DNA from 4 places in the Peribacillus sp. BM1 genome. Region 4 is predicted to be linked to each of the others. Evidence: riboswitches for the same ligand, from Rfam matches in the RefSeq annotation. Region 4 holds a riboswitch; each other region holds the start of a gene.

Region 1 (7,735 bases), 940 kb from region 4:
AGGCAGATCCGGTAACTGGAGCAAGATCATTGCCGATTTACCAAAGTAATGCTTTTGCGTTCAAAAGTACGGAGCATGCTGCTAATTTGTTCGGGTTAAAAGAACCTGGGTACATTTATTCAAGAATTCATAACCCGACAGTTACAACATTTGAGGAAAGAGTGGCCTTATTGGAAGGTGGAATTGGCGCTTTAGCGGTATCGAGCGGAATGGCTGCAATCACTTTAGCCATTTTAAATATTGCTGGTGCGGGGGATGAAATTGTAGCAGCTTCAACTTTATATGGGGGTACATATAATTTATTTGCCAATACACTTCCGAAATATGGGATAAAGGTCCGATTTGTTTCATCTGATGATCCTGAAAATTTCAGAGATGCGATTACTTCACGAACAAGAGCAGTCTTTGCAGAAATAATCGGCAATCCAAGTTTGCGTGTGTTTGATATTGAAGCGGTGGCTGACATTGCACATGAAGCAGGCGTTCCGCTCATTATCGATAACACGTTTGCTACGCCATATCTTTGCAGACCGATTGATTTTGGCGCTGATATTGTCGTTCATTCCGCAACAAAATGGCTGCTTGGAAATGGAACAACGTTGGGCGGGATCATTGTAGACGCAGGGAAATTCGATTATAACTCACCTAACTTCCCAGGCTTTACTGAACCAGATCCAAGCTATGACGGAATCGTTTATGCAGAAGCAGTTGGCCCAGCCGCCTTTATTACCAAAGCACGTGTGCAGCTACTCCGAGATCTTGGACCAGCATTAAGTCCGCAGAGTGCTTTCCAATTCGCAATTGGGCTGGAAACATTGCATGTGAGGATGAAGGAACATATTTTGAATACAAAGATTATCATCGACTATCTGCAAAATCATCCAGCTGTCTCATGGGTCTACTATCCTGGTAATGAAGATCATCCTGATAAGAGCTTGGCTGACAAATATTTGCCAAAAGGAGCAGGTTCCATTGTTACGTTTGGCATTAAAGGTGGCAGAGAAGCAGGTGCGAATCTCATTAACTCGATTCGCTTATGGTCCCATGTAGCCAATGTTGGAGATGCGAAGAGTTTAATCATCCATCCTGCGAGCACGACGCATCAGCAACTTTCAGTCAAAGAACTTGAAAAATCAGGTGTAGCCGAGGATTTGGTACGTTTATCGGTCGGAATTGAGAATGCCCAAGACTTAATCGATGATCTTGAACAAGCGATTGAAAAAGCTACAGGCATTCATTCACTTGCGGTAAAATAATTTTTCCCACACTTAAGCAGTAAGACCCCCATCTCGAGATTCTGAGCATGCTAAAAGAGGATAGGTGGGGGATCAACTGCCCGTAAAGGTCCGATTGGTGAGATAGAGTGAAACTTACCGATGCATGAGCAGAGGTAAAGTTTGGGCCCACAGGATGCGGCGTATTTAGTCTGAGTTCGTTGAGCCTTAGTTCGTACTGTCGATTGATTGAAGCTTGCTTGCGATCTTAACGACAGTAGAACGGGACTAACAATCAGTAGGGGATGAAGAAAACCGCCACTGATTGAAGTTTCACTTTATCTAAATCGATTGTTGCCAAGTTTTTTAACGATTTTTCAATAAATAGAAATATAATACATTGACACTCTATCTTTTTGCATGGTATTATTCCAACGAAAACGAAATGAACTTTAATTGATGATTTGTCAATTTCTTATACTTGTTTGCTCTTATCAAGAGAGGCGGAGGGATGTGCCCGATGAAGCCCGGCAACCGGCAAAGCTAATGCTTTGAAAAGGTGCCAATTCACGCAAAGCTGATTGCTTTGGGAGATGAGAGAAAGGTCTTTTTCACAATGCCTTTCTGCTCATGCGGAAAGGCATTTTTAATTTCCAATTATGTAAATAAACAATGCATGAATGGAGCAGTTCGTGAAATCTTATTTAGTAGAAGGTTTTTACAAACAACATGAGTAGGTTCATAGGGTTTATTGCAAAAAGAGGTGAGTTCAATGATAACATTGTCGAAAGTTAGTAAGGTATTCAGTACTAAATCCATGCAATCAAAGCCAATCAAAGCTGTTGATGAAGTGAATTTAACGATTAATAAAGGTGAAATATTTGGAATTATTGGGTATAGTGGTGCTGGAAAAAGCACCCTCATTCGAATGCTGAATGGTCTGGAAACCCCATCCACGGGTTCGGTCGTAGTAGCAGGAAATGCGATTTCTAGCATTAAAGGTCGTAACTTGCGAAAGGCACGTCAAGAGATCAGCATGATTTTTCAACATTTCAACTTATTGTGGTCTCGTACTGTACACGATAATATCGCGTTTCCACTTGAAATTTCAGGTGTAAAGAAAAATGAACGCCAAAAACGAGTCAATGAATTAATTAAGCTAGTCGGCTTAGAGGGCAGAGAACATGCTTACCCTTCACAATTGAGCGGCGGGCAGAAGCAAAGGGTTGGGATAGCACGTGCTTTAGCGAATAACCCGAAAGTACTCCTTTGTGATGAGGCGACATCTGCACTTGATCCGCAAACAACTGACTCGATTCTAGAACTTTTGGTCGATATTAATAAACGATTAGGGTTGACGATTGTACTTATTACTCATGAAATGCATGTCATCCAAAAAATCTGTCATCGGGTAGCCGTCATGGAAGGTGGCAGAATTGTTGAGCAAGGACCGGTTCTTGACGTATTTAGGAACCCTGCTGAACAAATAACAAAGCGGTTTGTTCAACAAGTAACGGAGCCTGAGGAAACGAAGGACACTGTGGAACATTTACTAGAGCACTATCCACAAGGCAAGGTTGTACAATTAACTTTTGTCGGCGAAAATACGGAAAGTCCACTAATTACAAAGCTTATTCGTAATTTTCAATTGGATGTTAATATCGTACAAGGGAAAATTTCGCAAACTCAACATGGATCGTATGGCACATTGTTTATTCATATGGATGGTAGTGATGAAGAAATCACCCACGCGATTGAATTCATCAAAGAACAGCAGGTTGGCGTGGAGGTGATTTCGAATGCTTAATGAATGGTTACCGAATGTTATCTGGGAAAATATCTGGCTAGCTACGAAAGAAACACTATATATGACAGGTATAGCTCTACTTGCGACTTTTATATTAGGTATCTTACTAGGATTATTGTTATTTTTGACGTCTAAAGGACAGATATGGGAAAACAAATTTATTAACGTGATTATTTCTGCGGTGGTCAATATCTTCCGCTCAATCCCATTTATTATTCTGATAATCTTATTAATTCCGTTTACGATTATTGTGGTAGGTTCTATGCTAGGTGCAAAGGCGGCTCTCCCAGCATTAATTATCGGAGCTGCGCCTTTTTATGCGAGGATGGTCGAGATTGGCCTTAGAGAAGTGGATAAGGGTGTAATTGAAGCCGCAAGATCCATGGGGGCTAAAACGAGTACTATTATTTTTAAAGTACTACTACCAGAATCCATGCCTGCACTTGTGTCAGGTATTACGGTTACTGCGATTGCATTGATCGGTTATACAGCGATGGCGGGGGCAATTGGTGCAGGTGGACTAGGAGATCTTGCTTATAAAGAAGGATTCCAAAGAAGCAAAAATGATGTAACGATGTTAGCGACGATTCTTATTTTACTTATTGTGTTCGTCATCCAATTTATTGGAGATTATATAACTTCAAAATTAGACAAAAGATAAGATGGAGGGTAAGAGAATGAAAAAGAAAAAATGGTTTTCAACATTAGCAATTACTTCCGCGTTACTATTAGGTCTTACTGCATGTGGCTCTGCCAATAATGATAAAGAAAGCGGAAATGGTTCCACAGATTCAGCTGACAAATCAACTTCACTTGTAGTCGGTGCTTCAAATATTCCACACGCAGAGATTCTTGAACAAGCAAAACCAATTCTAAAAGAAAAAGGAATCGATCTTGAAATTAAAGTTTTCTCAGATTTTATTTTGCCAAATAAAGCCTTGGCTGGAAAAGAAATTGATGCCAATTACTTTCAACATATCCCGTACCTAGAAGAAGAGATTGCAGATAAAGGCTATGATTTCGTTAATGCTGCCGGCGTTCATATTGAGCCAATCGGAATTTACTCCAAAAAGTACAAAAGCTTAGACGAAATTCCTGAAGGCGGCTTAATCATCATGCGAGATGCTGTTTCAGATGAAGGAAGAATTCTATCTATATTCCAAGAACATGGTTTGATTAAGTTAAAAGAAGGTATAAGCAAGACAAAAGCAACCATTGATGATATTGTTGAAAACCCGAAGAAACTTGTATTCCAACCTAATATTGAAGCTGCATTACTTCCACAGGTCTTTAATAATGGTGAAGGGGATGCTGTAGTCATAAATGCAAACTATGCATTAGATGCAGGACTTGATCCAGTAAAAGATCCAATTGTTGTTGAATCATCGAAAGATAATCCTTACGTTAATATCCTTACCGTTCGTACTGGTGATGAGAAACGTGAAGACATTAAAGCATTAGTAGAAGTTCTACACTCAAAAGAAATTCAAGATTTCATTACTGAAACGTATAAAGGTGCAGTTTTACCTGCTGAATAAATAGTGTGAAGAAGGGTGTCCCAAACAAAAGGGTCAAGCCTCGACTACTATATACAGTTTAAAGTAAGTGGCTAAATCACTTATAAACTGTTGTTAGGGTAGGGGTGAGATCATTGGGACACCCTTCTTCTCTTTTGTGAATTTTGCAAATGAAACTTCGGATGATATACATATCACATAGCAATGGTCCGTAATAGTAAGGATATTAGTTGTATTCCTAAGCTGATCAAGTGTAATCGACTCTGTGCCGAGTATATGGATTTTGAAAAGTAAATTGCTAAGATGTTACACTAAAATCCAATAAAAAATGGAAGGATGATTCATTATCAACTCTCTAGAGTTAAACGTAACGAGCGAAATGGAAAAGGCGATGCAACAATCACATGGGGTAGGCTACAGTGAGTATAGCAGGCGATTGGATGTGCGACTCCAGGTCGAGGAACGAAGAGAGAGGGATTATGAAGAAGGCAACCGAATCGTGAATAATCTGCAGCGCCAGATTCATTCATAATTCCATTTGAATAGACAGGAAAAAGACCGGCCGAAGTTCATTTAATGGACTTCGGCCGGTCTTTTTTGATTGCTGTAGAAAACATTATTGCCAAGAAAATGATGAGGATGTCCCATAACGGAAGGGCAGACTCTTGGGGGTAGCCTTATCAACCACCTTTACATAGTCTTCATTATAATAACTTTATAAGAATCGAATTATTGTTTTTTTATGGGAAAAATAATGGGGTGCCTGTAGGAAATTTCTAGGAATGGGCTTTACTTGCATTGTGCATTGGAAAATACTATCCTTATAGTAGAAAAGCTTCTTAATTAGTTGCTTACAGTTTAAATTTGATATAAGATTATAATGAGAATAAAGTGAGAATCATTTTAACGGTCATAGAAAAGAAGGTATCTTACTTTCTAGCTATAAAATAGGATTTAGATCACGGAGGTATTACTATGTCAGGTTCAACATTAACGGTTAAAGATCTTCATGTTTCAATTGAAGGAAAAGAAATTTTAAAGGGTGTTAACCTTGAAGTTAAAGGTGGAGAAATCCATGCGATCATGGGACCTAATGGAACAGGTAAGTCTACACTTTCTTCAGCAATCATGGGCCACCCTAAATATGAAGTAACTAGTGGAAGTATTACATTTGACGGCAAAGATGTTCTTGAAATGGAAGTTGACGAACGTGCCCAAGCTGGTCTTTTCCTTGCTATGCAATATCCAAGTGAAATCAGCGGTGTAACAAACGCAGACTTCCTTCGTTCAGCAATTAACGCACGCCGCGAAGAAGGCGATGAAATTTCATTAATGAAATTCATTCGCAAAATGGATGAGAAAATGGATTTCCTTGAAATGGATCAAGATATGGCGCAACGTTACTTAAATGAAGGATTCTCAGGCGGAGAGAAAAAACGTAATGAAATTCTACAATTAATGATGATTGAACCAAAAATTGCAATCCTTGACGAAATTGACTCAGGGTTAGATATTGACGCTCTTAAAGTCGTATCAAAAGGGATCAATGATATGCGTGGCGAAGATTTCGGTTGCTTGATCATCACTCACTATCAACGTCTATTGAATTATATCACTCCTGATTTCGTTCACGTTATGATGCAAGGACGTGTTGTTAAATCAGGCGGTCCTGAGCTTGCACAACGCCTTGAAGCAGAAGGATACGAGTGGATTAAAGACGAATTAGGCATTGAAGACGAAACTGTTGGCCAAGAAGCGTAAGTAGGAGGATTTGCCATGACTACCGAAACAAAATTACCAGTTGAACAAGAGTATATCAGCTCTTATTCGCAACAAAACAACGAACCAGCTTGGCTGACAGAACTTCGAGTTCATGCATTTGCAGGACTGGAAAATCTGCCGATGCCAAGACCTGATAAAACAAAAATAGATAAATGGAATTTCACATCTTTCAAATCTCATACTGTTGAAAGTGAAGCATTCACTTCATTGAATGACCTTCCAGAAGCTGTGAAATCGCTTGTTGATTTAGAAGAAAGCAAAAACTTATATATCCAACGCAATAATACGCCTGCATTTTTTAGATTGTCTGAAGAGTTGAAGGCAGAAGGCGTTATTTTTACAGATATCTTCACAGCAGTACGCGAACATGGAGAACTTGTACAAAAGTACTTCATGAAAGACGGCGTAAATACTGATGAGCATCGCCTTGTGTCATTCCATGCTGCGTTAATGAACGGTGGAGCGTTTTTATATGTTCCGAAAAATGTTGAGATAAAAGAGCCGATTCAATCTATTTTCTTAGTAGATCATGCAGATGCTACGTTATTCAACCATGTATTAATTGTAGCGGATGACAATAGCTTAGTAACGTATGTTGAAAACTACATTTCTACGGTAGAATCAGCATCTGGAATTGCAAACATTGTGACAGAAGTCATTGCTAATGCGAATGCGAAAGTTACGTATGGAGCTGTTGATACTCTTTCTTCAGGGTTTACTACGTATGTGAACCGACGCGGTGTAGCAGGTCGTGATGCTCGAATTGAGTGGGCGCTTGGATTAATGAATGATGGCAATACTATTTCTGATAACACAACTTATTTAATGGGTGATGGTTCATTCGGAGATACGAAATCAGTTGTCGTTGGTCGTGGAGAACAAAAGCAGAACTTTACAACGCAAATTATTCATTATGGAAAACGTTCTGAAGGATATATTCTGAAGCACGGCGTAATGAAAGATGCTGCACAGACCATTTTCAATGGTATTGGGAAAATCGAACACGGAGCGACAAAAGCGAATGCAGAGCAGGAATCACGTGTGTTGATGCTCAGTGAAAAAGCTCGTGGAGATGCGAACCCAATTTTGCTTATTGAAGAAGATGATGTAACGGCAGGACATGCTGCATCAGTTGGTCGTGTAGATCCGCTACAATTATACTACTTAATGAGCAGAGGAATTCCAAAGACTGAAGCAGAACGCTTGGTCATCCATGGTTTCCTTGCACCCGTAGTAAATGTTCTTCCAATTGAAGGCGTTAAGAAGCAACTAGTTGAGGTAATTGAAAGGAAAGTTAGATAATGAATCCATACGAAATTCGTAAGCTTTTCCCAATTTTAGATCAAGAAGTTAATGATCAGCCTCTAGTTTATCTCGATAGTGCTGCAACTTCCCAAAAGCCAAGCGCAGTGATT
Region 2 (7,735 bases), 1.4 Mb from region 4:
CTCTAGTTAACTATGTCTATCATTAGTCTCTCTTTATTGCAAAGAGAGATTTTTTTATTGAGGCAATTAAAAATGAAATGGGGGCACAATAATGGGAATTAAAAGTTCAAACGTAGGCTATCCGAGAATTGGTGAAAATCGCGAATGGAAAAAATGTGTAGAATTGTTTTGGGCAGGAGAGCTGACCGAGTCGGAATTTACAAGCAAGATGGAAGAAATTCGCCTATCACATTTACGAAAACAACAGGAAAAAGGAATTGATCTCATTCCTGTCGGTGATTTCAGTTATTATGATCATGTATTAGATACAGCTGTTATGTTTGGGCTCGTCCCAACACGATTTAAAACAGAAGGAAAGCAACTTTCACTTCAAACCTATTTTGAAATTGCCAGAGGCAGTAAAGGTAAAGTAGCATCAGAAATGACAAAATGGTTCAATACAAACTATCACTATATCGTGCCCGAGTTAGAAGATGCACAACCGGTTTTATTAGAAAACTGGCCATTAAAATTATATAAAGAAGCAAAAGAAAAATTAGGGATAAATGGGAAGCCTGTCATCCTCGGGCCGATCACTTTTTTGGCATTGTCAAAAGGATACGATGATCAAAAACGCAAGGAATTGTTACAAGCGCTTACTCCACTTTACGTCGAAGTATTGCAACAATTAGAAGAAGCGGGTGCTGAGTGGATACAAATTGATGAACCACTTTTAGTAAAACAGATTGATCGTGAAATTTTACGTGATGTTAATGAAGTGTACACAGCTTTTAAAAAGTCCGTCCCAAACGTAAAAATCATTCTACAAACGTATTATGAAAGTATCGAACATTATCAAGCCATCGTTCAATTACCAGTTGCAGGAATTGGTCTCGATTTTGTTCACGACGAGGACATGAATATTGCTCAATTACAAGCAATTGGTTTTCCGAAAGATAAGGTTTTGGCAGCAGGAGTCATTGACGGCCGAAATGTCTGGAAAGCCAATTTACAAGAGAAAGCAAAACTCATCGAAACATTAACAAGTATAGTTGACGATAATCGTCTCATAATCCAACCATCTTGCAGCTTACTTCATGTTCCTGTGACAGTGAAAAGTGAACAAAATTTAGAGCCCATTGTTAAAAATGCATTATCTTTTGCAGATGAAAAACTGGATGAAGTGGTCTTGTTAACAAAATTTGCAAAACATGAACTAACCGTTGAAGAGCTTGACAAATGTGACCAAGCAGTTAGATTATTAAATCATTCATCGTTCCGAAATGTGAGAGAAGTGCAAGATACATTAGTAAATTTATCTCATTATTCAATAACTCGCGTTGATGCAAGCAAACGAAAAGTATTGCATGATAAACGATGGGATTTACCATTACTTCCAACGACAACAATCGGTAGTTTCCCGCAAACGAAAGTGGTACGAAAGCAACGTTTGAAATGGCGAAAAGGAGAACTATCAAACGAACAGTATGAGCAATACATTAAAGAAGAAATTAAAAAGTGGATTGATATTCAAGAAGAACTTGGTTTAGATGTACTCGTTCATGGTGAATTTGAACGGACAGACATGGTTGAGTTCTTTGGTGAAAAATTAGCAGGTATTGCGATTACAACGTATGGTTGGGTGCAATCATACGGTTCACGTTGTGTCAGACCACCAGTTATTTTTGGTGATGTCGTCTTAACAGAACCAATGACAATAAAAGAAACGGTTTATGCGCAAAACTTGACGACAAAACCTGTAAAAGGCATGTTAACAGGCCCCGTAACCATTTTAAATTGGTCATTTGTGCGTGATGATATAAGTCGTAAAGATGTCTTAAGTCAATTGGCATTGGCAATCCGACAGGAAGTCGAAGCTTTAGAAGCAAACGGTATCGGTATGATTCAGGTCGATGAACCAGCCTTAAGAGAAGGATTGCCGTTGAAAACAGAAAAAACTGAAATCTACTTAAAAATAGCGGTTGATGCTTTTAAATTATCAACATCGTCTGTGAAGGAAGAAACACAAATTCATACTCATATGTGTTATGCGAACTTTGAAGATATTATTGAAGCCATTGATGCACTTGATGCAGATGTCATCTCGATTGAAACGTCAAGAAGTCATGGTGAATTAATTCGCTCATTTGAAGAACATTTGTATCATAAGGGGATTGGTCTTGGCGTGTATGATATTCATAGCCCGCGTGTACCAACATTGGAAGAGTTATCACAAAATATAGAACGTGCCCTGCAAGTCTTAGATTACCGTTTATTCTGGGTTAACCCTGACTGTGGTTTAAAAACGCGTGGTATTGAAGAAACAGTCGTGGCATTAAAATTAATGGTAGAAGCAACAAAGCTTTATCGTGAAAAGCTTGAAGTAAAACAAACACTGAATGTATAAGAAGGATAATAAAGGGTGTAGGGAATACGGTGAATGCTTAAGAGAACATGCTTAGGCCTTACTAGCGACTCATCAAACAAACGAGTAATTGTTTTATTCAGAATTTTCATCAAATTATTTCTTGACATTTGTTAATCACAGCTATAGAGTAATAGTTAATTAAAACTAAATATGTAACTTTCTTATCCAGAGAGGTGGAGGGACTGGCCCTTTGATACCTCAGCAACAGACTTTTTGTACTGTGCTAATTCCAGAAGCGAAACGCTTGAAGATAAGAAGAGTGAATAGCCGTGGTGCTAAAACCTCTTCTTATCTTAAGAAGAGGTTTTTTATTTTAACATGCGAAATAGCGGTAAAAATTAAAGAAGGAGGATTATTTGGAATTAATGGAATATTCGTGATGTTACATCAGTATTAAATAAGTAAATTTATAGCTAGATAATTTTGTGTTTTTTTAAAATCAATACTTCTCGAGAGATGCGAAGGGATTGTCCCGAAAAAACCTTAATAACCGGCATATGCTAAAGCTAGTAAGTGAATGTTTGATAGATGGAGAGAATGTTTCGATAATTCCTTCATCAACATGTTGTTTTTTCGCATATAACAATGAAATTAGCGAGGGTACCCTAAAACGAGAGCGTCATACCACAGAACTTCAATATATTGTTTAAATCATGTGTATATCACACAATAAACCGTGTATAGGGAGTTAAGGTCAGACCTCTTTAGGACGCCCTCAGAAAGGGGGTATTTATGGATTTTCGTCAAGAATTGAAGAACAGAATATTAGTTGGAGAAGGGGCAATGGGGACATTATTGTATTCCCACGGCATTGATCTTTGTTACGAAGAATTGAATATCACGAATCCCAATCAAATTGAAACGATTCATCAGGCATATTTGAATGCGGGAGCAGATATTATCCAATCGAATACATATGGAGCTAATTTTCATAAATTAAAGAGGTATGGATTGGAAGATCAAGTAAGTCAAATTAATCGTAAAGGCATTGCGATTGCTAAAAAGGTAGCTGTACAAGGGAATGCATTTGTATTCGGTACGATAGGTGCATTAAGGAGTATACGTAAATCAGATTTAAGCTTGGAGGAAATCAAACGTATTTTCCGAGAGCAATTATATAGTCTCCTACTTGAAGCACCAGATGGACTATTGCTTGAGACATTTTACGATTTGGAGGAGTTAGAGACCGTTCTTCAGATTGCACGGCAAGAAACGGATTTGCCAATTATCTCAAATGTTTCATTACATGAACTTGGAAATTTACAAAACGGGATGTCGTTAAACGAGGCTTTTCAAAGGTTAGAGCAGTTGGGAACAGATGTAGTCGGCATCAACTGTCGACTTGGTCCACATCATATGATTCGCGCATTGGAATCCGTTTCGTTACCAAAACAAGCGGCACTTGCCGTTTTCCCGAATGCTAGTTTACCAGATTATGTCGATGGAAGACTTGTATATGATGCAGTACCTGAATATTTCGCTTCATCAGCACTAGAGCTTAGAGAGCAGGGGGCATCCATTATCGGCGGCTGTTGTGGCACGATGCCTATCCATATTGAAGCAATAAAAAACGCGGTAAGATTGTTAGCACCGGTTTTAGAAAAGGAAATTAAAGTAAGGGATATTGAGATTATCGAAGTGGGAAATTCTGATGAAGGGCTAGCATTCCATGAAAAAGCGAAAGTGGAAAGAACGATTTTAGTAGAATTGGACCCGCCGAAAAAATTAGGGATTGAAGCCTTTATGAATGGTGCCGTTGCCTTAAGGAAAGCGGGTGTAGATTCCGTTACAATGGCTGATAATTCGCTTGCCTCACCGCGAATTTCCAATGTGGCATTAGGTACACTTTTGAAAACACAGCATGAAATAAAGCCGCTTCTTCATATAACATGCCGTGACCGTAATTTAATAGGTCTACAATCGCACTTGTTGGGGCTGCAAACGCTTGGTCTAAATGAGATTTTAGTCGTAACAGGTGATCCATCTAAAATTGGTGATTTTCCAGGTGCGACATCTGTATATGATTTATCATCATTAGATTTAATTAGTCTTATCAAACAATTTAATGAAGGACTTTCTTATTCAGGGCAAAGTCTAGGTCAAAAAACGAATTTTAAAATCGCTGCTGCTTTTAATCCAAATGTCAAATATCTCGATAAAGCAGTTAAGCGGGTTGAAAAGAAGATTGCCTGTGGAGCTGACTCCTTTTTGACGCAACCGATTTATTCCGTCAAACAAATTGAAGATGTATACGAAGCAACGCAACATTTAGACACACCTATCTTTCTTGGTATTATGCCATTAACAAGTTCAAGGAATGCGGAATTTATCCATAACGAAGTGCCTGGTATCATCTTGCCAGAAGAAGTCCGCAGAGCGATGGCATCTGCAGGCAATGATCCAAATAAAGCCAAAAATGAAGGGATAGCCATTGCCAAGGAATTGGTGGATACTGCGATGGATAAATTTAAGGGCATCTATTTAATTACCCCGTTCTTATATTATGAAATGACAGCAGAATTAACGAAACATATTAGAAAAGTAGATAGTAGGCATACTTCGGAGGTGGGAGCATATGAGTAAACGGTTAATTCAGGAACAAATGAAAAGAAAAATTTTATTATTAGATGGCGCGATGGGGACCATGTTACAAGCTGAGGATTTAACCGCTGAGGATTTTGGTGGTGAACAATATGAAGGTTGTAACGAATATTTAACGATTACCCAACCTGATGTCATTCGTTCCATTCATGAAAAATATTTGGCAGCTGGTGCAGACATCATCGAAACAAATACATTTGGTGCAACAAGTATCGTGCTTGATGAGTATGATATAAGTTATCTGGCATATAAACTAAACAAAGAATCTGCCGAGATTGCTAAGGCGGCCTGTGAAAAATATTCGAGTAAAGAATGGCCTAGATTCGTGGCAGGAGCTATGGGACCAACGACAAAAACTTTGTCTGTAACTGGTGGAACGACATTTGAAGCATTGACTGCTTCTTATGAAGAACAAGCGTTAGGTCTTCTTGATGGAGGGGTAGATTTACTTTTAGTCGAAACATGTCAGGACATGTTAAATGTAAAGGCTGCCTTTTCTGGAATTAAAGGGGCGTTTGTTAAATACGGACGGGAAATCCCGATCATGATTTCTGGCACAATTGAACCGATGGGAACGACACTTGCCGGTCAGTCGATAGAAGCATTTTATCTTTCATGTGAACATATGAATCCACTTGCAGTCGGATTGAATTGTGCAACTGGACCAGAATTCATGATTGACCATATCAGAACACTGGCGAATTTATCAAATAGAGCAGTTAGTTGTTACCCTAATGCGGGACTCCCAGATGAGGAAGGGCATTATCATGAATCGCCGAATTCTTTAGCAGAAAAAATGAAACAGTTTGCAGAAAAAGGATGGGTTAACATTATTGGTGGTTGCTGTGGTACGACACCTGAACATATTGTTGAATTGGTAAAAGTACTTGAATTGATTGAGCCACGAATAATTGAAACTCATACACACGGTCATGCAGTATCAGGAATCGAACCTCTTATCTATGATGATTCCATGCGTCCGTTATTTGTCGGAGAACGAACGAATGTTATCGGATCGCGTAAGTTCAAGGAATTGATTAGGGAAAAGAAATTTGAACAAGCGGCAGAAATTGCTCGAGCTCAAGTGAAAAAAGGAGCTCATGTTATTGATATTTGTCTGGCTGATCCTGATGACGATGAATTAGGGAATATAAAAGAGTTTGTTACTGAAGTGGTAAAGAAAATTAAGGTGCCACTTGTAATCGATACGACGGATGAAGCTGTCTTGGAGGAAGCGTTAAAAAGATCGCAAGGGAAGTCAATCATAAACTCCATTAACCTGGAGGATGGAGAAGAACGCTTTGAAAAGATTGTGCCACTTATCCATCAATATGGTGCTGCCGTCGTGGTTGGTACAATCGATGAAGAAGGGATGGCGGTTACAGCGGAAAGAAAGCTTGAAATCGCCAAGCGTTCTGTTGATTTACTTGTCAATAAATATGGTTTGTCAGAAAGTGATTTAATTTTCGATCCACTTGTTTTTCCAGTTGGGACAGGCGATGAGCAATATATCGGCTCAGCTCTTGAAACGGTGAAAGGAATTCAGGCAATCAAAGAAACTTTTCCGGATTGTTTGCTGATTCTTGGGATATCTAACGTTTCATTCGGTCTACCACCAAGGGGAAGAGAAATACTCAATGCCGTTTTCCTTTATCACTGCACGAAGGCGGGGCTGGATTATGCAATTGTCAATACGGAAAAACTAGAACGTTTTGCTTCGATACCGGAAGAAGAGATCAAACTGGCTGAAGCTCTTTTGTTCGATACATCATCAGAATCATTAGCCACTTTCACAGAATTTTATCGTGGTAAAAAGGCGAAGAAAAAAGAAAATACGGCCATCCTACCTCTAGATGAACGATTGGCCAATTATATAATTGAGGGAACGAAAGAAGGTTTAATTACTGATCTCAATAAGGCGCTTGATCGTGGAGATGCACCGCTTGAGATTATCAATGGACCGCTAATGGATGGCATGGGAGAAGTTGGTCGCCTCTTTAATGATAATCAGCTAATCGTTGCTGAAGTTTTACAAAGCGCAGAAGCTATGAAAGCGGCGGTTACATATCTTGAACCGCTAATGGAAAATGAAGAAGACAGTGCAAAAAAAGGAAAAGTGCTACTAGCGACTGTCAAAGGGGATGTGCATGATATTGGCAAGAACTTAGTGGACATTATTCTTTCCAATAACGGCTATGAAGTGATTGATCTTGGGATAAAAGTATCGTCACAGCAAATTATTGAAGAGGTTCGCAAGCATAACCCGACAGTTATTGGACTTTCTGGCCTGCTTGTCAAATCAGCCCAGCAAATGGTTCTCACGGCGCAGGATTTAAAACAAACAGGCATCGACATCCCCATTCTAGTAGGAGGTGCCGCATTATCACGTAAATTTACAGATTTTAAAATTTCGCCAGAATACGATGGCCCTGTTTTATACTCAAAAGATGCAATGGATGGGCTTGCAGTCGCAAATATTTTACATGACAATCATAAAAAAGCAGCGTATCTAAAAGAATTAAGTGAAAAGCGGGAGACAGCAAGGGAAAATGCGGCAATCGTGGCTACGATGGAAAAACCGGAACGAAAAAAGGTAGAAGTAAAACCGTTATCTGTTGTTCCTGTCAAGAAGCCACTTGATCAAATACGCCATATATTGAAGGATTATCCGATAGATGTTGTTCAGCCATACATAAATCGGCAAATGTTGATTGGTCACCATCTTGG
Region 3 (7,735 bases), 560 kb from region 4:
TATAACTGTGGAGCAAATGATTTTTTATGTGTTTTTTGTACATCCACCACTTCTGCTTTTTTATTTTTCACAGCAGTAAGTACATCCTCCACCTTTGCTTTATCAAAGGTCCGGATATCATTTGTCTTGCTGTCCTGCCAGACAAGACGGAGCTTAGGTTCAGTTGTTACAGTTACACCATAAAATGGTTTTGGCTGAAATCTTTTAATTTCTTCTTCTCGTGTACCGATCATCGCCACTGTCGGCGTCTGCACCCGCCCACATGATAATTGGGCATTATGCTTTGTCGTTAATGCACGTGTCGCATTCATGCCGACAATCCAATCCGCCTCAGCACGTGCAACGGCTGAAGCATATAGATTTTCATATTCCTTCCCATCACGCAGCTTGTTAAAGCCATCTTTAATCGCTTTATCTGTTACAGATGAGATCCAAAGACGCTTCACAGGCTTTTTTACATTTGCCTTTTCTAGAATCCAACGAGCAACGAGCTCCCCCTCACGACCGGCATCGGTTGCAATCACAACATTCTTAACATCAGGACGGTTCAGCTGGGTTTTGACAGCTTGAAATTGTTTGCCTGACTGCTTAATCACGACCAACTTTAATGCAGGCGGCAACATTGGCAAATCTTCAAGCTTCCATGCCTTATATTTTTCATCATAGGCTTCAGGGTCTGCATGGGTCACTAAATGTCCGAGTGCCCATGTTACAATATATTGATCACCCTCAAAAAAGCCATTCCCTTTTTTGTGCGCATTCAAGACCTTTGCTATATCTCTTCCGACTGATGGCTTCTCAGCCAGCACGACAGTTTTACTCATAAAAAAAACACCCTTTCAAAATTCCATAATAAGAAAACGTAAAACCTGTTGGAAACCTATACACTTTCTTATTTTTCCTTAAAAAGCTTTACGTTTATTATCTCACAAAATGGCTTGAAGGGCGAAACATCGATTTCCTGGGAAATTTGTCGATAAATCCTTCACTACGAATTCCCATTCAATTCTTCTTGGTGAAGCATAGCAATCTATCAAGGATTTTAGTATGATAAAAAATAGAGTTTTTTACTTTTCATTGGAGGTTCCAAAAGAAATGAGTTTACTTTCTATAGATAAATTAGGCCATTCATTCGGTGATCGTACACTATTCAAAGACGTATCATTCCGCTTGATGGCTGGTGAACATGTTGGGTTAGTCGGTGCAAACGGCGTTGGAAAATCGACCATGATGAACGTCATCACAGGACAGTTGATTCACGATACTGGACGCGTGGAATGGACACCTGGTACCGAATACGGATATTTAGATCAGCATACCGTCCTTACAAAAGGAAGAACAATGCGTGATGTGTTGCGTGATGCTTACCTTCCTTTATTCGAACAGGAAAAGTTATTGAATGAAGTAACGGAAAAAATGGGGACTGCCACTTCAGAGGAATTGGAAGATCTACTCGAGCAAATGGGGACGATTCAAGATAAGCTAGAAGCTGGCGGTTTTTATAATTTAGATATTAAGATTGAAGACGCTGCCCGCGGCCTTGGTTTGGATGCCATCGGTCTCGATCGTGACGTCGCTTCCTTGAGTGGTGGCCAGCGAACAAAAGTATTATTAGCTAAGCTCTTGCTTGAACAACCCGAGGTCCTTTTACTCGATGAACCTACCAACTACCTAGATGTAGAGCACATTCGCTGGTTAAGCAGTTACTTGAAAGAATATCCACATGCCTTTCTTTTAATTTCCCATGATACAGAATTTATGAACGGGGTAGTGGATATAATTTTCCATCTTGAATTTTCTAAGCTAACTCGATATACAGCTACTTATGAAAAATTCCTTGAACTTGCTGAGATTAATAAAAATCAGCATATCAACGCCTATGAAAAGCAAAAGGATTTCATTAAAAAGCAAGAAGACTTCATTGCCAAAAATAAAGCTCGTTACTCGACATCCGGCCGTGCGAAAAGCCGTCAAAAGCAACTTGAACGAATCGAACGAATTGACCGTCCTGAAACAGCTATGAAACCAACATTTGACTTCAAGGAATCACGCGGTAGCGGTCGCTATGTCTTCGAAGGCGAGAATCTTGAAATCGGCTATGATCACCCACTACTTCCGAAACTAACCATGACGATTGAACGCGGCGAAAAAATTGCAGTTGTCGGCATGAATGGGGTTGGAAAATCAACATTATTAAAAACCATTCTCGGAAAAATTGAACCACTTAGTGGAAAACGGATCCTCGGAGACTTCCTGTTCCCTTCTTATTTTGAACAAGAAGTGAAGGCTGGGGACACAACGCCGATTGATGAAATTTGGAATGCTTTCCCTGGCTTAGAACAAGCACAAGTTCGTGGCATTCTTGCACGCGTTGGTTTGAAAAATGAGCACATCACACGCCCAATGAATCAGCTAAGTGGTGGAGAGCAATCAAAGGTACGTATTTGTAAATTGATGATGAACGAAAGCAATTGGCTTATTTTTGACGAGCCGACAAATCACCTAGATGTTGTAGCTAAAGAAGAATTAAAACGTGCGATGCAAGCATATAAAGGGACTATTGTCCTTGTCTGCCATGAACCTGATTTTTATGAAGATTGGGTGACAAAAGTTTGGAATGTAGAAGACTGGGTAGATAAAAACGAAGCACAGGCTTAATGTTTATAAAAAAGTAAAGGGTCAGACCCTTAAGACACCCTCGTTTTTTCAACTTAACAAAAGGGGCTCCTCCTAATTTTAAGGAGGAGCCTGCATTACTACTATCTAACAGACTCTGTTGTTTTCAATTGTGCCCCTAAAAACTTCGCCAACTCAAGCATGCCATACTTTCCAGCTGCCTTCTCAGCGTCTGAATTATAATTAGTATTCGTATTCACATCGTATGTAAATACCTCACCTTTTTCATTGCGAATAAATTCGATGCCAGCAACGGTAATTTGATTTGCCTTTAAAAATTGTTCGTATTTTTCAATGATTGGCTCTTCAATACCTTCTACAATCTGGAATTTCGGCTTTTCTTCGACTTCCTCACCCACTGGGCAGAATAGATCACCGATTTGACAAGCATCAGCTGGACAAAGTTCAAATCCTTCTGAAGTATCCACTTGAACCGCATAGACAAATTTTCCACCAACAAACTCACAACGCGTGATAAATGGTTCTGGAGCTTTAATATATTCTTGAATCAAGGTAATACCATCTACGGGTTCTTCGAATGCTGCCCCATCCAAATATTGTTTTAATCCGTCTATAGAATGGAATAATTGAACACCAAGCCCTTTTCCTGCCCGGTTATGCTTAGTAATAAACGAAGCTGTACCGATCTTTTCAGCTGCAGCAAGAATGTTATCTCTACCAATTGCCGCAATCGTTTTCGGCACCCTGATCCCTTGTTTTCTTAAAGCGGTATACTGATTAATCTTGCTTAACTCTAAACGTAATGCACGCGTGCCGTTAAATACAGTACGATCATGTTCTTCTAACCATGATAAGACACCTTCCGTTAATTCTGGAGCATAACGATGACCTCTCGTATGAGAAGAAGCACTCATTCGACTATAAAATATTCCTTCCGGCGGAGCTTCCGTCAAATCGACGATTCCTTCGTCAAGATGCCACTCCTCATATGGCAATTGAAGTTCCTCTAACCGTTTCGTTAGATGGGCGGTCCACTCGCCATTTTCATGAATAACGTAAATTTTACTCATTTTACTGCCTCCTAAGTTCATCTTTGTCTTTATACTTGAATTTTTGTACGTTTTTCTTCAACCAGCGGCATTACTTGTTTAGCAAATCGCTCCATCTCTTCAAGCTGAGGAGAAAATTGCAGCAATAACAAATCAACGCCCGCTTCTTCAAATGCAAGAATTTGGTCAGCAATTTGGGCAGGGGTTCCAATTAGATTCGGACGCAGCCCACGATTTGAAACAGAGTAGTCGAATAACTTGACCTGTTGCTCAAGCTGTGACTTGCTTATAAAGTCATTATATCCAGCATAGGCACTTGATTCTTTCACATCCGTAATTCGCGCTAGTTCTTCCTGGGCTTGTTCTTCTGTATCTCGGCATACGACGTAAGCAGCCATTCCGAAGCTTGAAAATGGTGATTTCCCTGCTGCTTCTCTTTGCTGCTTCATTCCTTGAATTTTCACAGCAACTTCCTCAACTGTGCCACCATGCATGACATATGCATCACACTGATTGACAATTGTCTCTTTGCCACGTGGACTTTCTCCACCCGCATAAAGAATTGGATTCGGGCGCTGTACAGGCTTCGGATGCAAATGAGTATTGGCAATCGAATAATACTTCCCATCATATGAAAATGTATCTTCTGTCCATAAACCTTTAAGCACCTCAAGGAATTCCTCTGTGCGCTCATAGCGTTCATCATGGGCTGTAAAAGCTCCGCCATACTGACGAGCCTCTTCCTCCCACCACGCAGAGACAACATTCAATGTAAATCGGCCGTTTGAGATTTGATCAATATTCGCCGCCATTTTTGCCGTTACCGCCGGATTATGAAAACCAGGTCTGACAGCTGTCATAATTTCAATCTTATCCGTCACAGCTGCAAGGGCAGCTGCCGTTGACCAAGCTTCAAGTGAATCACTCTCAGGACCTTTAATATCATTTAAATTGAGTTCAGCGACAAGGGTTGTATCATAGCCCCACTTTTCCGCAGCTTGTGTTACCTTTTTCGCATACTCAAAAGTTGGGGGCATCTTCTCATCTTCTACATTCCGTAACCATCCGCCGAATATCGGCAGCCAATAACCATATCTCATTTCCCTATCTCCTCTATGATTAAATTATGGGCTCCTTCTTTGATAAGACAAAAAAACTTCTCCGATAAGAAGAAGTTTGCGATTGCATTCCACCTTATCTGCCAGAGCCATTACTCCGCTGGAATTAGCACCGTACTGACAATTGTCAACGGTTGCCGGGCTTCAAAGGGCCAGTCCCTCCACCTCTCTCGATAAGAACATATTAAATTATATTAATAATTAGAATAATCTTATATTATACCTTTGGTATTCGTCAAGACATATGTTTGCACAAATCAGAAAAATGCAATACCATTTATAAAAAAGAGGATATCCAAAAAGGGTCAGACCCTTTTTGGATATCCTCTCGCCGCTCTTTCTAGTATCCTTTAAAGGGCATATCGACTACGATCCGCCACTTACTGCGTAGGAAGTCAAAGACACTATGCAAGTTAAACAAAAATGCAAACAATAGACCCTTCCTATCGGCTTACTTGACCATACGTCATACAAAGGATAGATTACTCAAGGTCTTACTATTGTTTATCCCTTTTCCGCTACAAGCGTATACGTTTTTGGTAATCCAATATCATGCATCTTATGATTCGGCTCTTCTTCAAGCACTTTGATAACGAGCCCTGATTTACCAACTGCAGTGACAAGCTCCCCTATTGTCCACTTCCGCTGTACTACTTGTAATAGTTTTTCTTGTTCGCCATCCGGCATATGCTTGGAAAATGCTACATTATTTGATTCAATCGTGGGATCAAAATAATTACCCATTACTTTATGCTTTTTTCCAGATGAAGTAATTAGTTTAGTAGAAATCGGGTGAAACTCATGTAAAATAAAGCGCCCGCCCGGCTTTAGGATTGCTTGAACGATCTCCATTAACGGTGCTAAATCAATTAGATAATGCAAAACGCCAAGCTCCATCAAAACTAGATCATGATCATTGTTAGCATGGTCCCCAGTTATCGACAGGACATCCGATATAATATAATCCACTGAAACTTGTGCTGCTTCGGCCAATTCCTTAGCAAATGCAGCATTTTCCCGCGAAAAGTCTACAACCTTAACCTCAGCCCCAAGTGCAGCCATTGCTACAGCCTTCACTCCATTAGAACCCATCAGATGCATCACTTTCTTCTTTCGTAAGTCCCCCATATACTGGTAAAAAGGTTGCAGACGCCATTTTGGATTATAGAGGATTTTCGACGCAAGCTGCCCAGGCTCTCCGTAGCGATTCACTAAGGCAACATAATTATTCTGATTCCACGCAGCTTCATTTCCTTCGGTAAAACCTTGCTGAATCCCCGCTAAATGGGCATGAATAGGTCCACTGAACACCGCCATCTCTTCATCATAAAAATAACTATAGAGAGATTGGCACCAAAGTTCTACTCCTTCAGTGACTATTGAAATCCGATACGGGTCGGTTTTTATCGTCGTATTATAATTGCAAACCACAGTAACTAACTGCTCTCCCATACTAAATTGAAATGACGCGCTCTCAGTCGTCTTTGTAGGATGAGATGGCGAAAAGCCCTTAAATAACTGATGGGCCTCATTGAATAAATCCCACTGTACATCAACTGTTATTTCAAATGGTTCTTGTACTGAGACACCTTGAATTAGCAGGGCCGCAGCATAAGTAAATTGATACGGAATACTCTCCCCTTCTAATAAACGACCTACCTCTATTGCAGTTTGTATGTTTGATGATTTCATAAATCCTCCACATTTGCATTTTCTTGTTTTACATCTAGGATAAAGACCTAGCTGCACTTACTTAAAAAGGTGTACAAAAATCCCGCTATATAGCACTGGCCGTACTATCTAATTGGAGTTGAGTTTACTTTTTTAACGAAGAGTTCTTCATACTGGTAGCAAGCCAATGAACGCCCTTCACTTCTTACTCCACCAAAGAATGTTTAAAGGCGTAAATAACCGCCTGTGTACGATCTTGAACATCAAGCTTACTTAAAATGCTGCTCACATGCACTTTGGCTGTTTTTAAAGCAATAAACAGCTCATCTGCAATCTCCTGATTTGTTTTCCCCTGAGCCATTAGTAGTAATATTTCCATTTCCCGATTGGTCAATGATTCATGAGCAGCTGTTTCTGGTTTCTTCCTCATCTTCGCCATCATTTTACCGGTAACTTCTGGTTCAAGAACGATTTTACCATGAAATGTAGAACGTACAGCGTTGGCAATTTCACTCGCTTTTGAGGTTTTTAGCATATAGCTTGTCGCTCCTGCTTCTAAAGCAGGATATACTTTTTCATCATCCAAAAAGCTCGTCACGATAATAATTTTCGCCTCTGGCCATTGTTCAATAATTAATCTCGTTGCTTCAATTCCGTCCATTTCCTTCATAACCAAGTCCATCAAGATAATATCAGGTCGCAATTCAAGCGCCATTTTCACACCTGTTGCTCCATCATCCGCTTCGCCAATCACTTGAATATCTGTCTGTGCCGATAAATAAGCCGAAACGCCAATTCGAACCATTTCATGATCATCGACAAAAATAACATTAATCATCTTGCTCACCTCCCGCATTTAGCATCGGTATTTTCACTTCAAGTCTTGTTCCTTTATCCAAGAGGCTAATCACCTTTAAGGTTCCTCCCACTTCAACTGCCCGTTCATACATATTATTCATGCCATATGAGCCAGCTTTACTCGCTTCTATGTCAAAACCAACTCCATCATCGACGATTCTTAAAATCAACAAACCATCCCGCTCAATCAATAAAACCTCTAAAGAATTCGCCTTTGCATGACGTAATGTATTAGAAACAGATTCTTGGAGAATCCGAAAAAGATGATCTTCAATCCCTTTTTTCAACGGAATGGGCTCAAGCTTCCACTTTACCTTCATTGGCACTTTTTGCGATAATTCTACAAGCAATTCTTCGATCCCTTCTTGAAGTGATTTATCATGAAGCGGTACAGGACGTAAA
Region 4 (7,735 bases):
ATGTATTAACGAAATTTTTATATTTAGGATATTCACTAACAGAAGTAGTTGATGCTGTTACTATCCATGCGGCTGAGTGGCTAAATAAACCTGAATTAGGAAGAATTTCGGTAGGCGATATTGCAAATCTCACAATATTCAGCGTTGAAGATGAATCAATATCATTAATCGATTCTGAAGGTGCAGTAAGAGAAGCGAAACAAAAAATCGATGTAAAGGGAGTCGTCATAAATGGAGAATTCATTGAATGCTAAATACGGTTTAAAAAGAGTGATCAATGCAAGCGGAAGAATGAGTATCTTAGGTGTTTCCGCACCTACAGATACTGTAATGAACGCCATGAAGACAGGCGGGCAAAATTATGTTGAAATTGCGGACCTTGTCGACAAAGCAGGTCAACATATCGCTCGGTTACTTCAGTCTGAAGCAGCGGTTGTTGTAAACTCTGCATCAAGTGGTATCGCTCTTTCCATAGCCGCGATTGTAACAGAAGGAAACCGCCGAAAAAGCGAAAAACTCCATCAAGAATCAATCCCTAGAAATGAAATCATTATGTTTAAAGGCCATAACGTACAATACGGCGCACCGGTAGAAACGATGGTTTACCTTGGCGGTGGTAAATTAGTTGAAGTCGGTTATGCAAATGAAGGCAAAAGAGAGCATATTGCCGCTGCTATTAGTGAAAATACTGCAGCTATTTTATATGTAAAATCCCACCATACAGTGCAAAAAAATATGATTTCAGTTGAAGAAGCTTGGGAAGTTGCCAAAGCGAATCATATTCCATTAATTGTCGATGCGGCTGCAGAAGAAGATTTGCAAAAGTATGTACAAGTATCTGATTTAGCTATATATAGCGGCTCAAAATCGATTGAAGGACCAAGTTCCGGAATCGTTGCTGGTAAACAGAAATATATCGAATGGCTTAAGGTGCAATTACATGGCATTGGCAGAAGTATGAAAGTCGGCAAAGAAACAACATTTGGACTATTGCAGGCAGTAGATGAGTATTTTGTCAAAACTGATCATAGTGAACAAGAAAAAGCTAGTTTACAAGTTCTTACATCACTAGAATCGATCAGTGGTGTAAAGGTATCCATTGTACAAGATGAGGCAGGGCGTGCCATCTACAGAGCTCGAATCCTGATTGATTCGGATCTTGCGCATACAACTGCAAAAGAAGTAAACGATCGGCTGAGAAATGGAGAATTAATCGCAATTTATACCCGTGATTACGGGGTTCGCCAAGGATTTTTTGATATTGATCCACGCCCATTACAAGGTGATGATATATACGTGATTGAAGCCCGATTGCGAGCTATTTTAGGAGGTAATGAACAATGACCAATATTAACAAACGTTTTTATCGAAATCGAGTAGCTTTGAACGTACTAGCAAATAGTATCGAAAATGCAGTAGAAGTTTTCCAGGCCGCAGAAGGTCATGTTTTAATTGGTGTTCTATCCAAAGACTACCCTTCTGTAGATACTGCAGTGGTAGACATGAAAGCATATGGAAAAGCGATAGATGAAGCGGTTTCGATTGGTTTAGGCGCTGGCGATAATCGGCAGGCAGCAGTAGTTTCTGAGATTGCTAAACATTATCCAGGCAGTCACATTAATCAAGTGTTTCCAGCTGTAGCTGCTACACAGGCTAATTTAGGAGAAAAAGAGAGTTGGATCAATTCGCTTGTATCGCCAACAGGTCAAGTCGGCTACGTGAATATTTCTACCGGTCCTAACAGTGCTATGGCCGATGATTTGGCAATTGTTCCTGTCAAAGCCGCCATTGCTTTAGTTCGCGATATGGGTGGAAATGCTTTGAAATACTTCCCGATGAAAGGGTTAGAGCATGAAGAAGAGTTCCGTGCAGTAGCGAAAGCCTGCGGTGAAGAGGGCTTTGCTTTGGAACCAACTGGTGGCATTGATTTACATAATTTCGAGAAAATACTGGAAATTGCTTTAGAAGCAAACGTACCGAAAATTATTCCACATGTGTACTCTTCAATTATTAATAAAGAAACTGGTAAGACAAATGAGGAAGATGTACGAACATTATTAACCATCACAAAAGAATTGGTTCAAAAACATGCCTAAGAAAATAGTTGCATTTGGAGAAGTAATGATGCGATTGCAAGTGGCAGGATACGAATTACTGCAACAAGCTAACACGTTACACTATTCATTCTCAGGCACGGGAGTTAACGTTGCTGCAGCAATGACAAAGCTTGGTCATGATGGCTATCTTGTGACGAAATTACCGACTAATCCATTAGGTGATGCAGCCATCACTCACTTGCAACGCTTAGGAATTGCACGAAATTTTATCTCTAGAGGTGGCAACTACCTTGGCATGTATTTTTTAGAAAATGGCTTCGGAAATCGTGCCAGTCGTGTCACCTATACGAATCGATTGGAAAGCAGTTTTAATACCGCTTCATTATTGGACTATGATCTGGAAGCAATCGCTGAGAAAGCAGAGATCGTTCACTTTTGCGGCATTACACTCTCAATGGGGAAAAATGTCCGCGAGAGTATGAAAGTACTTGCTAAAAAAGTGAAAGAAAAAGGTGGAATCGTTTGTTTTGATTGTAATTTTCGGCCTTTCTTATGGGACGGTGGATACAGCAAAGCCAAACCTCATTATGAAGACATGCTTGCTTTATCTGATATTGTCATGATGAATGAACAAGATACTATGAATATTTTAGGAATGAAGACAACGAAAACCTCAAGAGAGGAACAGCTTATCGACTTAGTTCCTAAAGTCGCAACAAACTTTGATATTCAAACAATAGCAGGAACACATCGAACGATTAATAGGGATAATACCCACTCTTTATTAGGTTATATGTACAAAGATCAAATGTTCCATTTCTCTGAACATCTATCCTTTTCCATATATGATAGAATTGGTGCTGGTGATGCCTATACTAGCGGGATTTTGCATGGAGAATTGTCTAATTTTTCACCGAAGGAAACCGTACAGTTTGCAGCCGCGGCTGGAATGTTAGCCTGCACAATTGTTGGGGATACACCTATGTCAACAGAAACAGAGATATTGTCATCCATTATGGGAACAATTGAAGATATCAAGAGATAAAGTGAAACTTCAATCAGTGGGGGTTTTTCTTATCCCCCACCTACGCTTCTTCGATTCCTCTAAGCCTTGAGGTGGGGGGCTTGACTTTCCGTTAATGCGGGATAAAGTAAAATTTCATACCAGGAAAATGACAGGAGACATGGAACAAGAGTGAATAGAAAAAAAGGACCGTTGTATTTACAAATCAAAGATATATTGAAAGATCGTATTTTACATGGGGTTTACGCAGTCAATACCTACATTCCCTCTGAGCCTCTACTAGAAGAAGAATTTAATGTGAGTAAAATTACTGTACGTAATGCAATTAAAGAGCTTGTTCAAGAAGGTTTGATTGAAAAGAAAAGCGGTAAAGGAACGAAGGTCATCACAAATGTTTCGAATGCGAAACTAGCAAAAGGTAAGCACTTTACAGAGTTATTAGTAGAGGAAGGTCATCAAATTATCAAAAAAGTGTTAAGTATAAAAAGGATTCAATTATCTACTGAATCTTCACTCTATCCTCTATTTGGTGAAAGTTGCCTTCAAATCGAGCGAATGTACCTTTTGGATGGTGAACCGTATATTCACTTCTCCCACTATATTTTACTGGACATAAGCGATGAAGAATTAAACGATGTTCAGATTAACTCTTTATATCGTTTTATGGAAAAAAACAATATTAAACTCGAAACATTTAGGGATGAGTTCACCGTTGCTATCGTACCTAGTCACATATGTGAATCATTGAAATTGGCAAAAGACACTGTAGCTTTAAAACGAATTCGACTTTCTCATGATGAAGAAGGGAATATTAAAGAATACAGTGAAGGGTACTATAATACAGCAAAACACAATTATATTGTGAGCTATAATGAGCGGAATTCATCGGTTTAACCTAATTAAGCGCTCATTATAGCTTTCTCCCCTGCTAAGGCTTGACAAGAACGAAATATTCTTGCTGTTCATGATTAGTTTTATAGAAGAAATAGATCAATGTAGTTGAGATTATTAACGAATTCGGCTTGCAAAATTAAAGACGAATACAGGTCGGGGTTTTCCCAATAGGATGTTTTCCCCCGAACACCTGTATCTTTTCAGCTTTAAATCCAAATTTTAAAGTCCACCATTCGACTCCATTTTATAAACGACTAGAAATTCGTGTAGTTTTTTTACAAGTCCACCATTTCCAAATCGAATTACTTTATCTTGCTTCTGCTCCGATTCTACTTCTTTGGCAAACTCCAAAAAGGACAACAGGTAAATTCTGCGTGAGAGAATATTAACAATGCCATACTCGTAAAACCAGTTATCAATCGTATTATAAATTCCTTTGTTTACCCCATATTGTAAATGGCACCAATTAAAAAATTGTAAATCAGGCAGATTCAGATATTTGCTTTTCTGTAGGGGTTTTCCTTTCTCCGTCCTTAAAAAGAGCCTCAAATTGTTTAAATTTCTCGATTGCACGATATCTGTCCTCCGTAATTTGTTTTTTTAATAAATCAATTGAGGCAAACCTTTGCTCCTCTCTGATTTTAAAAAGAAGTTGACACTTTATGAACTCTCCATATAAGTCATCGGAAAAGTCGAGAAGATGAACCTCAAATGTTTTTTTCAAGGTTGATCCAAATGTTGGTTTAACACCCACATTCATAATGCCCCGATATTGCTTTCCTTTTACAACCACATGTACGCCATACACCCCATTCGCTAACAAGACAGCATCTGCATCTACATTGGCTGTAGGAAAACCTAATTGCCGTCCCATTTTCCTACCATGCACCACTCTCCCACAAAGAGATTCAGCAATACCTTCCTTCTCTTCACCAAGCAAAATTGTGTCAAATTCGAATGGTATAACCTTATTGTTAATCATCCACTCATCCCCTTTTTCATTTGTAAATACAAAACCTGAGTGGCGTTAAAACGCCACCAGTTACTATGAAAGATCGATCATGAAGCACGCTACACTCGCCTCATCACAATGGTGGCGGTGCGGGGCCGGTATTTCGGATGCTTTCTCAATAATATGAGTATACCTGCTGAGTAAATTGGCTGTATTATTAAGTCGCGAAGACCCGTCCCCATGTCCTTTATACAAAAAAACTCTCCTTATCAAAGTGATAAGAAGAGTAGAATGTGCATTAATGTGCTACCATTGCCTCCTCTTATCTTTCGAACTATTCGTTCGCTGGAATTGGCACAGTACCCTAAAAAGAGCCTTTTGCCGAGATTTCATTGGACCAGTTCCTCCATCTCTCTTGATAAGAATCTATATATACGAAATTTTAAATCATATCGGATTACTAAGAATTATTATTATATTCAATATATATAATGTTCAGTTTCCTGTCAAGTACCTCCAATCTGTTTTTTCTGATATTTCATTCTAATAGGAACGGAATATGATATATGTTTAACGTGTATAAAAGATTGTCATTAAGGATTTACTAAGATCCTATGTTACAAGAACGAATTCTTTAAGGAGTATGACCAGGGGAAATTGTTACATAAGCTCGTACCTAAGACAAAAGAACCTGCCCCAAAATAGTCTATTTGAGGGCAGGTCTTATTAAATGGTGTAGTCTTTAGTTTTTTTCCATGGATTGCTGATTTTCCCTTTTAACTTCCTCAATATTGGTATCACTATAGACTTCTGTACCATGTCCACCCGTAGTTTTAGCCAGCAATTCTTTCACTTCATTATATGACATACCTGAACGTTCATTTTGTCTTTTTACTGCATCAATGTTTGTTCCCGCGACCGTAAATGTATCATGATGATTGTTGTTTTCCATTATAAAGAAACCTCCATTCCGTTTCCCTTAATTTCTCCTCAAAAGTTCCTTTTTAATCAGGGGCAAAAAGAGAAAAGGCCACCATACGGGGTTTGGAGGTTCATTCTGAAACAATAATCACAAAGTTTTAATCAATCTTCTGCTCCTGTCGCTCATATCTTACTTCCTTCAACAATACATTTAAATCGATTTTACGATCCCATACTTTTCTCGCGTTTTCTGTCATATATGGAAACATATATTGATCAACCATTACTTGATAATCCAGATCATCAATTAGATTATAAGTTGGAATCTTTAATTTTTTTTCATCAAATGTTTCAATAACAATATAATTGATCAAATTGAATGGATTTCTCACCAAATCGATATTACGAATATCGTTAATAAAAACCGTATCTTTTTTAGAAAATACCTTCCCATTTTCCCCTGGGATAATCGTTAATAGAATTTTCCACGGATTAAAACCAGGCAATGACCAGAGTATTAAGTATAGAAAAACAGGAGTGAGCATAATGCCTCCAAAGATATAGATTAAAGAATAATTCGAATTGAACTTAAAGCCCTGAATTATTAATACCAAACAGCTTATTATAGCAATTAAATAGGCTCCAGTTACCCACACATACATGCCTTTAGACCCTTTTATTTGAAGAAGTTCATTTTTTTCCTTTATATTGACCAAAAAGTGCCCCCCCCCCCCCCTTAAGCTAGGAATGTTTTATTATTTAACAATAGGTTGTTTATCGTTGACTCATTTACTCTTTGAAAACTTAAATCTAGATTTTGGTTCCTAGTCACCACCCAAAACTCCGTCTTTCCGGGAATAACAAAGGAAAGATCAATGAAGTCTGGGTTATTATTTGCGTCATATTGCAGACTAAGTATACTGTCCATTTTACCGTTTCTTCTTGATAAATCATCTAGCAACTCTACCATATTCGTATTTTCTGATTTCTTTACCCATTTCTGAATGGTTTTTTCGGTTAGATCATCCATTTGACTTACATCTTCTAACAACTCGTCAAACTCTTCACTTTTCAACGTAAAAAGCACATCACTCTCTGCTTTTAATGGGTTGAAAGCAAAAAATTCACTTACCATTGAAAACATGTTCTCTTTAGATAGCTTAGAAAGATAGTGAACTTGATGATCGTGTAATAACTTATGTAAATACACTTCACTATTTTTAAAATGAAAAGAGATACTGTCTTCTGCATGTAAACTAACATCAAATTTAGAAGCCTTTACTGTACTTTCTGCATCATTTAATATGTGGATAAATGAAGTATACTCTTCCTTTAGTTTATATTGGTTACTAACTTCCTCTACCATATCTTTTGCTAACAATGAGCGAGATGCAATTTCTAACATCAATTTCAACTCAGAATCATTCATAGCTGGAAAATAAGCTTCTTTAATCGAAATACCTTGTTCATATAACCCTTCGCTATAAAATGAAAAGATTAACTCTTCTATGCTTAATTGAATCGTCTTCATAGGTCCTCCTTAAAAAAATGAGAATTTATCTTCAAGAAAATCTTTCGCGCCATCAACAAGAGAGTTCGCAGTTTCTTTTGCTTTTGATAGTCCCTTGCCTATTTCTTTCACTTTTTCTACTGGATCTGTAATTGTACTTTTAATTTGATCATTCATAAAGTCTACGCCTTTATTAAATCCTTCTACAGCTTTCCCTGCTTTTTCTAAACCGCCCTTTATCACTTCAAGTCCATCATGAATAGGCTCTTTAAATACCATAGCAGCCTTTTCTGCTAACCCTGCAGTAAGCTTGGCAGCTTGTTCTCCAACAAGTCCTCCAACAAAAGATCCTGCAGTAGCTCCAATTACTGTACCAA

What was found. A riboswitch is a leader RNA that binds a small molecule or an ion and turns the genes downstream of it on or off. The one in region 4 is predicted to bind S-adenosylmethionine.
Region 1: linked by a shared signal. The riboswitch ahead of AC1MGI_RS02605 (methionine ABC transporter ATP-binding protein) and the one ahead of AC1MGI_RS07060 (riboflavin kinase) in region 4 are both predicted to bind S-adenosylmethionine.
Region 2: linked by a shared signal. The riboswitch ahead of AC1MGI_RS13740 (bifunctional homocysteine S-methyltransferase/methylenetetrahydrofolate reductase) and the one ahead of AC1MGI_RS07060 (riboflavin kinase) in region 4 are both predicted to bind S-adenosylmethionine.
Region 3: linked by a shared signal. The riboswitch ahead of AC1MGI_RS04325 (LLM class flavin-dependent oxidoreductase) and the one ahead of AC1MGI_RS07060 (riboflavin kinase) in region 4 are both predicted to bind S-adenosylmethionine.

What each region holds. Positions count from the first base shown of each region.
Region 1 is NZ_CM155259.1:509,629-517,363, reverse strand. Features, by position in the region: gene AC1MGI_RS02610 (O-acetylhomoserine aminocarboxypropyltransferase/cysteine synthase family protein) at 1-1,256, shown strand, start outside; SAM riboswitch class I at 1,703-1,814, shown strand; gene AC1MGI_RS02605 (methionine ABC transporter ATP-binding protein) at 1,987-3,021, shown strand; gene AC1MGI_RS02600 (methionine ABC transporter permease) at 3,014-3,682, shown strand; gene AC1MGI_RS02595 (MetQ/NlpA family ABC transporter substrate-binding protein) at 3,699-4,559, shown strand; gene AC1MGI_RS02590 (YuzK family famiily protein) at 4,918-5,070, shown strand; gene sufC (Fe-S cluster assembly ATPase SufC) at 5,514-6,299, shown strand; gene sufD (Fe-S cluster assembly protein SufD) at 6,315-7,622, shown strand; gene AC1MGI_RS02575 (cysteine desulfurase) at 7,622-7,735, shown strand, end outside.
Region 2 is NZ_CM155259.1:2,834,251-2,841,985, forward strand. Features, by position in the region: gene metE (5-methyltetrahydropteroyltriglutamate--homocysteine S-methyltransferase) at 89-2,386, shown strand; SAM riboswitch class I at 2,566-2,664, shown strand; gene AC1MGI_RS13740 (bifunctional homocysteine S-methyltransferase/methylenetetrahydrofolate reductase) at 3,140-4,990, shown strand; gene metH (methionine synthase) at 4,983-7,735, shown strand, end outside.
Region 3 is NZ_CM155259.1:889,074-896,808, forward strand. Features, by position in the region: gene AC1MGI_RS04310 (DNA topoisomerase III) at 1-824, opposite strand, end outside; gene AC1MGI_RS04315 (ABC-F family ATP-binding cassette domain-containing protein) at 1,096-2,658, shown strand; gene AC1MGI_RS04320 (ATP-grasp domain-containing protein) at 2,760-3,707, opposite strand; gene AC1MGI_RS04325 (LLM class flavin-dependent oxidoreductase) at 3,737-4,786, opposite strand; SAM riboswitch class I at 4,878-4,984, opposite strand; gene AC1MGI_RS04330 (class I SAM-dependent methyltransferase) at 5,309-6,496, opposite strand; gene AC1MGI_RS04335 (response regulator) at 6,681-7,313, opposite strand; gene AC1MGI_RS04340 (sensor histidine kinase) at 7,306-7,735, opposite strand, start outside.
Region 4 is NZ_CM155259.1:1,445,225-1,452,959, reverse strand. Features, by position in the region: gene AC1MGI_RS07090 (amidohydrolase/deacetylase family metallohydrolase) at 1-254, shown strand, start outside; gene AC1MGI_RS07085 (DgaE family pyridoxal phosphate-dependent ammonia lyase) at 232-1,344, shown strand; gene dagF (2-dehydro-3-deoxy-phosphogluconate aldolase) at 1,341-2,096, shown strand; gene AC1MGI_RS07075 (sugar kinase) at 2,089-3,102, shown strand; gene AC1MGI_RS07070 (GntR family transcriptional regulator) at 3,253-3,975, shown strand; gene AC1MGI_RS07065 (hypothetical protein) at 4,195-4,335, opposite strand; gene AC1MGI_RS07060 (riboflavin kinase) at 4,457-4,957, opposite strand; SAM riboswitch class I at 5,247-5,352, opposite strand; gene AC1MGI_RS07055 (gamma-type small acid-soluble spore protein) at 5,670-5,879, opposite strand; gene AC1MGI_RS07050 (DUF5381 family protein) at 6,007-6,564, opposite strand; gene AC1MGI_RS07045 (hypothetical protein) at 6,585-7,379, opposite strand; gene AC1MGI_RS07040 (glycine zipper domain-containing protein) at 7,389-7,735, opposite strand, start outside.